One region of the Rhizobium sp. BK008 genome, then DNA from elsewhere that is predicted to be linked to it. Evidence: predicted binding sites of a transcription regulator. Region 1 holds the regulator's gene; the other holds the start of a gene.
The links. The regulator PhoB, encoded in region 1, activates phosphate uptake and scavenging genes when phosphate is short. The targets are predictions, from matches to a motif close to TGTCATNNANCTGTCAT.
Positions count from the first base shown of each region.

Region 2: a site for PhoB is predicted at 5,042-5,058, ahead of FHT69_RS26665 (YdcH family protein). Genes of this name have one in related genera too.

Region 1 covers NZ_JACIFK010000007.1:302,146-309,518, reverse strand. Annotated here, with positions in the region: gene FHT69_RS25650 (aspartate aminotransferase family protein) at 1-243, opposite strand, end outside; gene FHT69_RS25645 (GcrA family cell cycle regulator) at 667-1,200, shown strand; gene phoB (phosphate regulon transcriptional regulator PhoB) at 1,461-2,144, opposite strand; gene phoU (phosphate signaling complex protein PhoU) at 2,292-3,005, opposite strand; gene pstB (phosphate ABC transporter ATP-binding protein PstB) at 3,050-3,865, opposite strand; gene pstA (phosphate ABC transporter permease PstA) at 3,881-5,200, opposite strand; gene pstC (phosphate ABC transporter permease subunit PstC) at 5,197-6,678, opposite strand; gene FHT69_RS25615 (substrate-binding domain-containing protein) at 6,841-7,373, opposite strand, start outside.
Region 2 covers NZ_JACIFK010000008.1:124,427-131,799, forward strand. Annotated here, with positions in the region: gene FHT69_RS26640 (chemotaxis protein) at 1-1,468, shown strand, start outside; gene FHT69_RS26645 (tetratricopeptide repeat protein) at 1,488-2,570, opposite strand; gene FHT69_RS26650 (thiamine phosphate synthase) at 2,581-3,234, opposite strand; gene FHT69_RS26655 (sulfite exporter TauE/SafE family protein) at 3,342-4,106, shown strand; gene FHT69_RS26660 (ArsR/SmtB family transcription factor) at 4,228-4,488, shown strand; gene FHT69_RS26665 (YdcH family protein) at 4,763-4,936, opposite strand; gene FHT69_RS26670 (YdcH family protein) at 5,165-5,368, shown strand; gene purE (5-(carboxyamino)imidazole ribonucleotide mutase) at 5,387-5,881, shown strand; gene FHT69_RS26680 (5-(carboxyamino)imidazole ribonucleotide synthase) at 5,878-6,954, shown strand; gene ykgO (type B 50S ribosomal protein L36) at 7,119-7,244, shown strand; gene FHT69_RS26690 (tetratricopeptide repeat protein) at 7,357-7,373, shown strand, end outside.

The DNA of each region.
Region 1 (7,373 bases):
TTTGGCCAGGCGCTCCTGGCCGGGGATCTCATAGATGTTGGAGAGATGCCAGACCTTGTCGGCCTGCTCCTTCAGCGCGCCGACCACATGCGGATTGCTGTGGCCGACCGAAGTGACGGCGACGCCGGCGCCGAAATCGAGATATCGCTCGCCGCTTTCGGTGATCAGCCACACGCCCTCGCCTCGCTCGAACCGCAACGGGGCACGAGAATAGGTGTCATAAAGCGGCGCGGCTTCAGCCATAGCGCGATCTCCCATCGATGTTATCAAGCTCCGGACTCCGGCTAAGAAAACCAGGCCCGAAAAATCAAAAATGCCGCCTTGCGGCGGCGACTGGCACTATTTCCTTTTCGCGCTGCAATGTCAACAAAACTGCGCCCTTAGCGCATGCAGCAAGCTTGTACAGCAGCATTATCCGTCCTCAACAGGCATTATTGCAGAAATGCCACGCCGGGGCAGCAAGTTGGGGAAAACTTGAAATTCGATTCATCCGGATTCATGCGACTCTTGTCACGGAGTCAGCCTCACACTAGGTTAAAGTTCAATTACTAGACTGCATGCGGCGGAACTAGTCACCAAAATTGATCAAGCGTTTCTTGTTTCGGAGCCTTCCGGGACAACGGTGAGGGATTCTGCCATCACCAACGCAAAAGGTGGAGACAGGGCATGAACTGGACAGACGAGCGGGTCGAGAAACTCAAGAAGCTCTGGGCCGAAGGACTGAGCGCCAGCCAGATCGCGGCACAACTTGGTGGCGTCAGCAGAAACGCGGTCATCGGCAAGGTGCATCGGCTGAGCCTCCCCGGCCGTGCCAAGGCCGGCGGTACCGCCAATGCCGCCCGAACGCCGAAACGCAATACTTCTGCGCCGCGCGCGCCGAACTACGCCTCACGGGTCGCCACTCGCACCGTTACCCGCCAGCAGGGCGCGACGATGCTGAAGGAAGAGATCGAGATCGAAACGATCGAGGAAATGGAATACGTGCCGAGAGGCAACGTGGTCGTTCCGATTTCCCGACGCCTCGGCCTGACGGAACTGACCGAACGCACTTGCAAGTGGCCGGTCGGCGATCCGCTGAAGGACGACTTCCACTTCTGCGGCTGCGAATCCCCCGACAATTCGCCCTATTGCAGCTATCACCAGAAGCTTGCCTACCAGCCGGTCAACGAACGCCGCCGGGCAGCAGCGCGGGCCAGCTGAGCGGGTAACATCGCCGCACATGAGAAACGGGCCGACTGGCCCGTTTTTTTGTGGTTATTGGTTCGCGCGGATGGCTGCCCCTCATCCGCCTGCCGGCACCTTCTCCCCGCTTGCGGGGCGAAGGGGATATGCCGCGACCTCTCCGTTCCCCGCTAACCTGTCGCAGGGCACGTCCCCTCGCCCCGTTTTACGGGGAGAGGGTTAGGGTGAGGGGCAGACGCTAGCTCGAGCGACGTTGTCAGCAATCAGAATGGAGGCCCTCAGGCTTCCATCGAATAACCGGCGCCGCGGACGGTGCGGATGACGTCCTGCATGTTGGAGAAATTCAGCGCCTTGCGCAGGCGGCCGACATGGACGTCGACGGTGCGTTCGTCGACATAGATATCGTGGCCCCAGACACCGTCGAGAAGCTGCGAGCGAGAGAAGACCCGGCCCGGCGACGACATCAGGAATTCCAGCAGGCGGAATTCGGTGGGGCCGAGGCGGACTTCGCGGGTCTTGCGATGGACCCGGTGGGTTTCGCGGTCGAGTTCGATATCGCCGCATTTCAGCACCGTCGACAGCACCTCGGGACGGGCGCGGCGCAGCATCGCCTTGACGCGGGCGACGAGTTCGGGGGTCGAGAAGGGCTTGACGACATAATCGTCGGCACCCGTCGAAAGCCCGCGGACGCGTTCGCTCTCTTCGCCGCGCGCCGTCAGCATGATGATCGGCAGGCGCTCGGTTTCCGGCCGCATGCGCAGGCGCCGGCAGAGTTCGATGCCGGAGACGCCAGGCAGCATCCAATCGAGGATGAGCAGATCGGGCGTGCGCTCCTGAAGCCGCATTTCGGCTTCGTCGCCACGAAGGATGGTATCGACCTCGAAGCCTTCCGCTTCGAGATTGTAGCGAAGAAGCACGCTCAGGGCTTCCTCGTCTTCAACAACTGCAACTCTCGGGATCATGCGTGTCGGTCTCCTCGCGCATGATCCCTGAACCGGGGATGGTTCAAGCAATGCATCCTGCGCAAATTCAGAATTGGCTGCGACCTCTTTGCGCGCCCCGGATGGGCGCGCACGCAAGCTTCTAGCCCGGCCGTCCGGCCCGGGCGGTTATTCGGTTACCGCGCCGACGGTGTTGGCGCTGTCGTCTTTCGGACGATCGCCTTCCGGCTGCGCACCTGTCGCCATGTAGAAGATCGTCTCGGCGATGTTGGTGGCGTGGTCGCCGATGCGCTCGATGTTCTTGGCGCAGAAGAGAAGATGCGTGCAGCTGGTGATGTTGCGCGGATCTTCCATCATGTAGGTCAGGAGTTCGCGAAACAGCGAGGTGTACATCGCGTCGATCTCGTTGTCGCGTTCGCGGATCGCGTTCGCCTTGTCGGCGGAGCGATTGGTGTAGACGTCGAGCACTTCCTTGAGCTGGACGAGCGCCAGCTCGGAGAGATGCTCGAGACCGCGGGCGAGCTTGCGGGGAACGCCGGTGCTTTGGACGGCGATGACGCGCTTGGCGGTGTTCTTGCCGAGGTCGCCGACGCGTTCGAGATCGGCGGCGATGCGGATCGAACCCATGATTTCGCGCAGGTCCGCGGCCATCGGCTGGCGGCGGGCGATGGTGACGATCGCCTTGTCGCCGATTTCGCGTTCGGCGTGATCGAGGATCACATCGTCGGAGATGACCTTCTGCGCCAGCGCGGTATCGCCGTTGACCAGCGCCCGCACGGCTTCGGCGACCATCTGCTCGGCCAGGCCGCCCATTTCGGAAATCCGCCTGGACAGGAACTTCAGATCATCATCATAGGCAGAATAAATATGTGTCGATGCCATGGGGCTTTATCCTCGAATAACGGAAAGGCTTGGTGACGGCAGGATCAGCCGAAGCGACCCATGATGTAATCCTGGGTGCGCGGATCGTCCGGATTGGTGAACATCTTGTCGGTGTCGTTCTCCTCGACGAGATTGCCGAGGTGGAACATGGCGGTGCGCTGCGAGACGCGCGCGGCCTGCTGCATGGAGTGGGTGACGATGACGATCGTGTAGTTCTCGCGCAGTTCGTGGATCAGTTCCTCGACCTTGGCGGTGGCGATCGGGTCGAGCGCCGAGCAGGGCTCGTCCATCAGGATGACCTCAGGGCTGACGGCGACGGCACGCGCAATGCAGAGGCGCTGCTGCTGACCGCCGGACAGGCCGGTGCCGGATTCATGCACGCGGTCCTTGACCTCGTTCCAGAGGCCGGCGCGCTGCAGGCTGGTCTCGACGATCTGATCGAGATCGGCCTTCGACTTGGCCAGGCCATGGATGCGCGGGCCGTAGGAGACGTTTTCGTAGATCGTCTTCGGGAACGGGTTCGGCTTCTGGAAGACCATGCCGACGCGGGCGCGAAGTTCGACGACGTCGATATCCGGATCATAGATATCGTCGGTGTCGAGCGTGATCTTGCCGGTGACGCGGCAGCCGTCGATCGTGTCGTTCATGCGGTTGAGGCTCCGCAGGAAGGTCGACTTGCCGCAGCCGGACGGGCCGATCAGGGCGGTTACGGTGTTTTCGCGGATGTTCAGGTTCACATCGAAAAGCGCGCGCTTTTCGCCGTAGTAAACCGAGACATCCTTTCCGATCATCTTATACGGGACGTTGCTCATCTTGTGATCCAGCGCCTTTTCAACTGCAGCTTCCGTCAACATGTTCATGATGTTTAACTCCGTTTACCAGCGGCGCTCGAAGCGACGACGCAAGAGGATGGCGCCCATGTTCATGACGATCAGGAACAGGAGCAGAACGATGATGGCACCCGAAGTACGCTCGACGAAGGCACGTTCGGCCTCGTTGGCCCACATATAGACCTGTACGGGCAGAGCCGTCGAGGGATCGAGCGGCGTCGTCGGCGCGTTGGCGACGAAGGCGACCATGCCGATCAGGAGCAGCGGCGCGGTTTCGCCGAGCGCATGCGCCAGGCCGATGATCGTGCCGGTGAGGATGCCGGGCATGGCGAGCGGCAGAACGTGGTGGAACACCATCTGCATCTTGGAAGCGCCGAGGCCGAGGGCTGCGGCGCGGATCGACGGCGGCACGGCGCGAAGAGCGGCACGCGTGGCGATGATGATCGTCGGCAGGGTCATCAGCGTCAGCACCAGGCCGCCGACCAGCGACGCCGAGCGCGGCAGGCCGATGAAGTTGATGAAGACGGACAGACCGAGCAGACCGTAGACGATCGAGGGAACCGCGGCGAGGTTGTTGATGTTGACCTCGATCAGGTCCGTCAGCTTGTTCTTCGGTGCAAACTCCTCGAGATAGATCGAGGCGGCGACGCCGATCGGCAGCGACAGCACCAGCACGATCAGCATCAGATAGAGCGAGCCGATGAGGGCGACGCCAAGGCCTGCGGCCTCCGGACGGCTGGAGTTGCCGTTGACGAAGAGGCCGGTGTTGAACTGCTTGTGAAGAGCGCCGCTCGCCTTCAGCTCGTTCATCCAGCCAACCTGCTTGTCGTTGACCTTGCGGTTCTTCTCATCGACCGAAAGATCGATCTGGCCCTTGTTGGCGCTGTCGACATTGGCGTCGGCAAGCACCGTGACATTGACCGTCTTGCCGATGATCGACGGGTCTGACATGACCATGTCGCGCAGCTGGATCGGGGCGCTCTTCGACAGCATGGCCGAGGCATCGCGCACATCAGGGCGACTTGCGGCATTGATGTTCAACTGCTTGACGATCGCGTCGCGCAGGAGAACCGGATAGTTGGCGGCGATCAGCACCGAAGGGTCGGTCGCACGCTTGTTGTTCGGGTCGATCGTCTTCTCGGCGAATTCGATCGGCAAGGTGATCGCCGTCTGCTGGAAGGCGGTGTAGCCCTTGCCGATCACCGTCCACAGCAGGATGAAGAGGAAGACGAGACCGAAGGTGATGGCGGCAATGCCATAGGCCTGGAACCGGCGCTCGGCGGCATAGCGGCGCTTGATGCCGATATCGCGGCGCGGTGGCGCCTTGGAAACGGTGACGCCGGCGGGAGAAACAATATCCGTCATTCGTACTGCTCCCGGTATTTGCGCACGATGTAGAGCGCATAGATGTTGAGGCAAAGCGTGATGCAGAACAGCGTGATGCCAAGGGCAAAGGCAACCAGGGTCTGCGGCGAAGTGAACTCGAGGTCGCCGGTCAGCTGGTTGACGATCTTGACGGTCACCGTCGTCATCGGCTCGAAGGGGTTGATCTGGATGCGGGCGGCAACACCGGCGGCCAGCACGACGATCATGGTTTCGCCGATGGCGCGCGAGGCGGTCATCAGCAATGCGCCGACGATGCCGGGAAGGGCTGCCGGCAAGACGACTTTCTTGATGGTTTCGGAGCGGGTGGCGCCAAGACCGAGCGAACCGTCACGCAGGGCCCGCGGCACGGCGGTGATGATGTCGTCTGACAGCGAGGAGACGTAGGGGATCAGCATGATGCCCATGACGATGCCGGCCGTCAGAACGCTCTGCGCCTGGATGAAATTCGAATAGCTGCCGGACAGAAGACCGCTGATCTGGGCGGAGAAATCGCGCAGGAACGGGCCGACGGTGACGAGCGCGAAGAAGCCGTAGACGATCGTCGGAATGCCGGCGAGCACTTCGAGAAGCGGCTTGGCGACCCCGCGCACCTTCGGCGAGGCGTATTCGGCCATGTAGATGGCGGCAAAGAGGCCGACCGGCACGGCGACCAGCATGGCGACCAGGCCGATGTAAACCGTGCCGAGCAGCAGCGGGATCAGGCCGAACTGACCGAAGGACGAGCTGCCGGCGCCGGCAAAGCGCGGATCCCAGACGGTGCCGAAGAAAAAGTCGGCGGCGGGTACCACGGCAAAGAAGCGGGCGGCTTCCGACAGCATCGAAAGCACGATGCCAATCGTCGTCAGGATGGCGATCGAGGAGGCGAGCAGCAGGCCCCAGAGCATGACGCGCTCGACCCGGTTGCGGGCGCGGAAGCGCGGGGCGATGGAACGCAGCGCATAGAAGGCGCCAGCTACAGCCAGAATGAAGACGACGGCGGTCATGGCGAGGCGGCTCGTCATGCTCTTGGCGTTCAGCGTCTTGGCGGCATCGACCATGTAGGGCTGCGGCTGGCCGGCAAGCGGCACGCCCTTTTCGAGGAGCTTGGCCTGCAGGGCGGCCGGATCGTTGGCGACTGCCGCAGCTTCATCCGAAGTCAGCATCGTCAGGCCGCGGGCGACCGTCGCCACCATCGAATAACCAAGATCCTGCTCGACCGAGGCCTGAGCCTTGACGTCAGCAGGGAAGGCGCTGCGAACCGAGGACTGGATGATGCCGGGGCTGACGGAGAGCCAGACGCAGAGGACGATGAGGGCGGGAAGAACAGCCCAGATCGCGGCATAGGCGCCGTAATAGGCCGGCCGTGAATGCAATGCGGAGGACCTGCCTCCGGCAAGCGCCGTGGCCCGGCTTCGCGCGACCAGATAGGCGGCGGCACCGATCACCACAAGGCACAAAAGTATGATGGATGTGCTCATTCGTTACGTCCCCAAGCCCGTGGCCCCAAAGCCCGGCAGCTTCACAGCCTGCCTTCAGCTTCCAATCATGCGGAATGAATTTAACCCGCAGCACCGAAAACGCCGGCGCGAGGGATAAGGCAATGCCGGCGCGGGCCTGAAGGCACCGCGCCGGCAAAGTGATTACATGGACTTGCCGGCTTCGACGTCCTTGCGGATCGCTTCGCGCTCGGCATCCGGAGCGGCAACCAGGCCGTATTCGACGAGCGGGCCGTCAGGGCCGATCATCTGGTCGGATACGAAGAAGTTGACGTATTCCTTCAGGCCCGGAACGGCGCCGAGATGTGCCTTCTTGACGTAGAAGAACAGCGGGCGGGAAACCGGGTAGGTGCCGTTAGCGATCGTTTCCGTCGAGGGAACGATGCCGTTTACGCTGGCAACCTTGAGCTTGTCGGCGTTGTTTTCATAGAAGGAAAGGCCGAATACGCCGACGCCGGTCTTGTTGGCGGCGATGCGTGCCAGGGTTTCCGGATAGTCACCGTCGATGTCGACAGCAACGCCGTCCTTGCGGACTGCGACGCAGGCCTTGCCCTGGGCAGCCTTATCGGAGATTTCCTTGGCGATGACGTCGATTGCGCCAGAGGCCTTGCAGCCGGCGGCGAGAACGTTCTGTTCGAAGACTTCGCGCGTGCCGTGCTTTTCGCCCGGGATATAGG
Region 2 (7,373 bases), on a different contig from region 1:
GTTGGTCTCGCTGGCGCATACCGGCAGGGAACTGCGCAAGCACGTTTCCGACATGCAGGAGACGATGCGTTATCTCAGAACCTTCGCCGTGACCGTGAAGATCACCGGTGCCGGCCTTGCCGAATTCGCCGGCTTCGCCCAGGAGATCCTCGAACGCATCTATTCCGGCACCGACGAAGTCAACCGTTTCGCCACGCATCTCGATAGCCTCGACAAGGAGGTCAAGCTCGCCGCCTCCTTTGGCGCCAGCGTTTCCAAGGGTTATGCCGAGACCGTTCCGGCCGTCGCCGCAGCCCTGCGCGATGATGCCGCCAAGATCGCCGCACACCGCAAGGATCTCGGCGTCATCGCCCGCGAGGTCGGCGCGATTGCCCGCGATGTCCAGAGCAAGGTCGGCTCGACGCTGTCTGCCCTGCAGATCGGCGACATTACCCGCCAGCGCATCGAGCATGTGCAGGCCACATTTTCGTCGCTCGACGATTTCTTTGCCGGCGAGGATGGCGCAAGGCTCGACGCCGGCGCCCGCCAGCGCCTTCAGAACGTCATTCACCATCTAACCGCAGCGCAGATGCGCGACATGTGCGCCAATTTCCAGCGGGATTCAGAGAATGTCGTCAAGACGATCGCGAGTTTCGGCCACGACATGCGGGAGATCCTCAAGCTTCGCGATCAGATGAGCGGGCAGAGCGGCGAAGCCGGCGGCAACTTCATGCGCGCGCTCGAATCCAGCGTTTCGGCCGCTCACGAAATCGTCAAGCAGGTCGACACGGCAAGCCGCCAGGCCGACCAGGTGAGCCAGTCGACGATCGGCACGGCCGCCAAGCTCTCCGAAGCCATCGCAAATATCCGCGCCGTCAAGACCGACATCCATTATATGGCCTTGAATACCAACCTGCGCTGTAGCCGTCTCGGCGAGGAAGGCAAGTCGATCAACGTCGTCACCGCCGAGCTGCGCATCTTCGCCGGCAAGCTCGACGATTCCGCCGACGCCATCGTCAACGGCCTGCCGGCGCTCGAAGCCGCGGCCGGACGCGTCGCCCCCGCTGCCGGCGCCGGGGCCGGCAACCTCGGGGAGAGCCTGACGTCAGCCGTCGGCAACATCCGCTCCGCGGCCAACGTGATGGAAGATGAACTGAAAGTGCTCGCCGAGAACGGCCGCGAGGTCGCCACGAAGATCAGCCTGCTGATCGGCAAGCTCGATTTCCAGCATGATCTCGGCGAAGTCCTTGGCCGCTGCGCCGATCTGCTCGACGGCATCGCCGGCAGCGATATCGAAGATATCTCGGATCTCGCCGAGACGATCGCGCCGCTCGACCGCACGATCTTCAAGTACTACACGATGGTCCAGGAGCGCAGCATTCATCGCGACATCATCCCGGCGGCCGCGGACAGCGCTCCCGCCCCCGCCCCCACCGAGACCGCCAAAGCCGAAAACGACGAAGATCTGTTCGCCGACGCGCTTTTTTAAAGCGCGTCGCGTCGGGCCGCTATCGCCGCCGGAACTTGTTGGCGGCCTCGATCGCCGCCTTCTGCTGATCGTCCTCGATACCGAGATAGAAATCCTCAAGCGACGGATCGGCAAGCCCGGCACGCCGAGACAGCACGTACCACTTCGCTGCCTCGATCGGATCGGGCGGCGTGCCGATGGCGTTGATGTAGAGATGGGCGAGCTTGTTCTGCGCCACGACATTGCCGCCATTGGCGGCAAGTTTCAGCCATTCGAAACCCTTGACGTAATCCTTCGGTCCGCCGACGCCATTGACGAGCCAGATGCCGAGATCGAGCTGGGCGGTGTCGAAGCCGGCGCGCGCCGCACGCGCCATCCACTCGCGGGCGAGCTGCTTCTTTTCCTCCGGCAGGTCCTTCAGCGTCGCATAGATCTGCGCCACCGCATATTGCGAATCGGCAATGCCCTGCTCGGCCGATTTCTCGTAGAACGGCAGCGCAAGCTTCAGCCCCTTCTCGCCGGGATTGTCGGCGATGAGAAGCTGCGCCCAGTTGAACTCCGCTGAAGGATTGCCGGCCTCGGCCGCCTTGCGCATGTAGTCGTCGGCCTTGACCTTGTCACGCGGCACGCCCTGGCCTTCCATCAGGATCAGCGCATATTTAAACATGGCTGCCGCATCGCCGCCTTCGGCCGCCTTGCCATACCAGAAGGCGGCATTCTTCACGTCCTTCTTGACGCCGAGGCCCTGCGAGAGGATTTCGCCGATCAGCGTTTGCGCCGCCGGATCGCCGAGCTGGGCGCGCGGCAGCGCCTTGTCCATTGCCGTCAGGTAATAACCGCGCTGGAAGGCGCCGTAAGCCTCGTCGATCGGCCCCTTGTAATCCTTTTCCGGCGGCAGGTCCGGCAGCTTCGCGCCCATACGGTCGAACACGCCAACACCATCGGAGGGCTTGACATCCGGGCCAGTGGGCCGGTCGGTGCGGAAGGTCGATGCCGGCGCCGTGCCCGGCTGGCTGATGACGCTGTCCGGCGCCTGCGCCAAAGCGACATCCGGCCCGGCAGCAACCAAGGCCGCCACGCTGGCAAGGGCAAATTTCAAAAGGGGGACGGGCGGGATCGGCATGAGGGCGATTTCAATCCTCAAACCGTGGCGCTTTTTCGTCAAGCAACGCGTTGATTTCGGCGACGATCGACGGCGCCCGGCCGGGCTCGCCGAAGACCGCCAGCCGCAGCGCCACGAACTCCGCGCCGGTCTCGGCAACGGCAAGCGCCGAGGCCGGATCGGTGCCGCCCATGACGATACAGGGAATCTCGATCATCGAGGCCCACCATTCGCCGAGCGCAAGATTCTTCGGATGCGCCTCCGGCTTGATGTCGCCGTCGAGCTTGCCGAAAAAGATATAGTCCGGCCTGACTTCGCCGATCTCCAGCGCGTGGTGGCGGTCAGCCGCGTTGCCGCCGCCGATGATCAGCTTCGGCGCGTGTTTGTCGATCGCTTCCGAAAGCGCCTCCGCATTGCCGGAAAGATGCAGGCCATCGGCCTTCGCCCGGCCTGCGACGCGGCTGTCGCCTGAAATCAGCGCAGCCGCTCCGGCATCCTGGATCAGCGGCACCAGCTTTTCGGCATGTTTCTGGAAGGCGCCATCGTCGAGCCCGTATTGCGGCACGATCACCGAAGCGACGTCGCCGCCCTTCAGCGCGTCGGCGACGATCTTTGCCTGTTCATCGGCATCGGCAATATCAGGTGCGATGAGCACAAGGCGGCAGCGGTTTTCCGGTTCGGTCATGAGGTCTTTCCGTTTCCGGCGAATTCCCCTTCGAAATGAGGGATCCGCACTCGTTTTGTGTGAGTAGTTCCGTTAGACGAGGCTTGCAAGAGGAGGACGTCGAAAGCATGCCGCAGGATTTGTCATTCTACTACGCCGCCGTGCCCGCGGTTCTGCTGGTGGGCCTCGCAAAGGGCGGCATGGGCGACGCTTTGTCGCTGATCGGCTTGCCTTTCCTCGCCCTCGTCGTCTCGCCGGTCGAAGCGGCGGCGATCCTGCTGCCGATCCTGGTCTTCATGGACATGATCTCGCTCGTCATCTGGCGCAAGCATGGCGACTGGGCGACGCTGAAGATCATGCTGCCGGGCGCAGTCTTCGGCATCGCGCTCGGCTGGGCCACCTCGGCACTCGTTCCGGGCAGCATGCTGCGCATTGTCATCGGCGCGGTGACCATCCTCTTCTGCCTGCGCTATTTCTGGAATAATTTCGGCCCGGGCGCCGGCAAGGTGGTCCCGCCGCGCGGCCAGCGGCCGGTGGCCGCCAGCCTCTGGGGCACATTTTCCGGCTACGGCAGCTTCGTCGCCCATGCCGGCGGCGCGCCCTTCCAGATCTATGCCCTGCCGCTCAAATTGCAGCCACGCGAATATACCGGCACCAGTGTGCGCTTCTTTGCGATCCTCAACGCCATCAAGCTGATCCCCTATTTCGCGCTCGGCCAACTCGACACCCAGAACCTTGCGACCTCCGCGACGCTCCTGCCCTTCGCCCCGCTCGCCACCTTTGCCGGCGCATGGTGCGTGCGCCGCATGAGGCCACAGATCTTCTATCCCTTCATGTATGCGATGGCGTTGATCGCTGCCTTCCTGATCGTGCGCGAGGGCCTTGGTTGGTAAAACCCTGAAGCGCCGCGCTTCTTTTGAGACGCGCGAGGGACGCTGCAGCACTTTGAATTGCCGCACGCTGCAATGCACAATTTCCTTGCTGGAGCGCCCGGTTTGACGTAGCGTTCCCGCCATGTCGAACACGGACCCTTTCTCTGCGATTGCCGATCCGAACCGGCGGTTTCTGCTGGAGGAACTGCGCCGCGCACCACGGACGGTCAATGAGCTCGCCGAGGGTCTGCCGATCAGCCGCCCCGCCGTTTCGCAACACCTGAAAGCGCTGTTGGACAGCAATCTTGTTTCGGTGACATCCGAAGGCACGAAGCGCATCTACGCGGTCAACAACCGCGGCTTCGACACGCTCAATTTATGGCTTGATCAATTCTGGGCCTGATGCACGTCACGCGTCTCTGAGGACGTTTTATCACTTTGAATTGCATAATTTTATCCCGAGCAGTTCCGCTTCAAGGTAAAATTATGCCGGCCGGAAACTCGACACGGATCATCAGCCCCTTTGAAGCTTGACGAACCAAAAGCGCCAGCCGCGATGCGGCGGGCATCGGACTGGCGCAAATCGAGTGTGTGATCACCGGTTCTTGCTGATTTTAGGCGGAATGGATGGATTTACCTCTTTGCGCAAGATGATCGTCCGGCGACCCTTGGGAAGATCAGTGGACGGATGACTTAAGACGCTGAATCTCGTCCTTGATGCGCAGCTTGCGGCGCTTGCATTCGGCAAGTTCCGTATCGGAAATAGAGGGAGATGTTCTGAGCGCGTGCAACTCCTCCTCGAGAGCAACATGCTTTTTCTGGAGTGACTCAAGATGAGCTTGAACAGTCATATGACCCTTCCTTCCTCTTACCCTCCCCGGCCAACATCGTCGGGGATCAAGGTGTCAACGGCGGGGACTGTGACATATTTTTGAAGGCTTGTCGAAGGCCAAAAGATGAAGACTGGATGGCAATTTCATGATCAAGACTAACTAGCCGTTACCTGTATTTGGTGATAGGAGCTTGCGGAAATCATCGGCAGATCGGACAACGTCCGAGCACGATAACGGGGATTGCATATGGCCGATCAGGAACAGGCGGAAATCAGGCTCACAGTGGCGCGTCTGCGCCAGGAGCATGAGGATTTCGACGCCGCGATCAACGCCATGATCCAGACCGGATGCGATGCTCTGCGGATCCAGCGTATGAAAAAGAAGAAGCTCGTCATCAAGGACAGGCTCTCCAAGCTGGAAGATCAGATCATCCCTGACATCATCGCCTGAGAGGGAATAGCAGCAACGATGACAGACAGACCGCCCGTCGCCATCATCATGGGCAGCCAGTCCGACTGGGAGACCATGAAGAACGCCGCCGACACGCTGGAGGCGCTTGAGATCCCTTACGATGCGCGCATCATTTCGGCGCACCGCACACCCGACCGGCTGGTCAATTTCGCCAAGGGAGCGCGGGCGGAGGGCTTCAAGGTCATCATCGCCGGCGCCGGCGGCGCTGCCCACCTGCCGGGTATGGCCGCATCGATGACGCCGCTGCCGGTCTTCGGCGTGCCGGTCCAGTCAAAGACCATGTCCGGCCAGGACAGCCTTCTTTCCATCGTGCAGATGCCGGCCGGCATTCCGGTGGGCACGCTCGCCATCGGCAAGGCCGGCGCGGTCAATGCCGCCCTTCTCGCCGCCGCCGTCCTTGCCCTTTCCGACGAAGAAATCGCCGACCGGCTCGACGAATGGCGCGGGCGCCAGAGTGCTGCCGTCGCCGAATACCCGATGGACGACCTATGACGGCAAGAACGATCGGCATTATCGGCGGCGGCCAGCTTGGCCGCATGCTGGCCATTGCCGCCGCCAGATTGAATTTTCGCACGGTCATCCTCGAGCCGCAGGCGGACTGCCCGGCCGCCCAGCTCGCCAACCGGCAGATTACCGCCGCCTATGACGATCCGGCGGCACTCGCCGAACTCGCTGATATCTGCGATGTCGTCACCTACGAATTCGAGAACGTGCCCGTCGCAGCTGCCGAGACGCTCTCGGCGAGCGTGTCCGTCTATCCGCCGCCGAAGGCACTGGAAGCCGCCCAGGACCGCCTCGTCGAAAAGCGCTTTCTCAATGGCTGCGGCATATCGACCGCCCGCTTCCATGCGGTCGACAGCCAGGCCGATCTCGAGATGGCACTGAAGGATTTCGGCGGTCAGGGCGTGCTGAAGACGCGCCGTCTCGGTTATGACGGCAAGGGCCAGATGGTTTTCCGCTCCGTCGCCGACAGCGCAGATGGCGCCTATTCCGCGCTCGGCGGCGTGCCACTCATCCTCGAAAGTTTCGTCGCCTTCGAGCGCGAGGTCTCGATCATCGCCGCGCGGGCCACCGACGGCACGGTCGTCTGCTTCGATCCCGCCGAGAATGTCCACCGCAGCGGCATCCTTCACACCTCGACGGTTCCCGCTACGATCTCGCCAACGACGGCGGATATTGCGCGCCGATCGGCCGAAAAGATCCTCGCCGCCTTGAACTATGTCGGCGTCATCGGCATCGAATTCTTCGTGCTGCCCGACGGTGGTCTGATCGCCAACGAGATGGCGCCGCGTGTCCACAACTCCGGTCACTGGACGGAAGCCGCCTGCGTCGTCAGCCAGTTCGAGCAGCATATCCGCGCCGTCGCCGGCCTGCCGCTCGGCAATGGCGAGCGCCATTCCGACTGCGTCATGCAGAACCTGATCGGCGACGATATCCTTGCCGTTCCCGACTGGTTGCAGCGTCCCGATACGCTGGTTCATCTCTATGGCAAGACCGAGTGGCGCTCCGGCCGCAAGATGGGCCACGTCACCACCTTGACGCCGAAATCACCGGTTTCGGCTTGAGAAAACACCGCGACGCCTTGGGAAAAACACCTTCATGCGGTTGACATGGAAAAGGTGAAGAGGTATCTGCTCCCCCACCTAAAGAGCGCGCCCGATGGCGCGCTTTTGATTGTTAAAGATACGGGCGAATGTGAATTCCCCCATAGAGATCGCGGATCAGAAAAATGAAGATCAAGAATTCGCTCAAGTCGCTCAAGGCTCGTCACCGTGACAACCGTCTGGTTCGCCGCAAGGGCCGCATCTACATCATCAACAAGCTGAACCCGCGCTACAAGGCTCGTCAGGGCTGATTTCGCGCATCCGGATCGCCGCGCCGCGTGAGCTTGCGCCGGCGGATATATCCGGTGGGTCACTATGGTGATCACGTCAAATTTGTTTGATCTTCGGCGTTGGCGGGCTAATATGTCCGCCATGCGCTT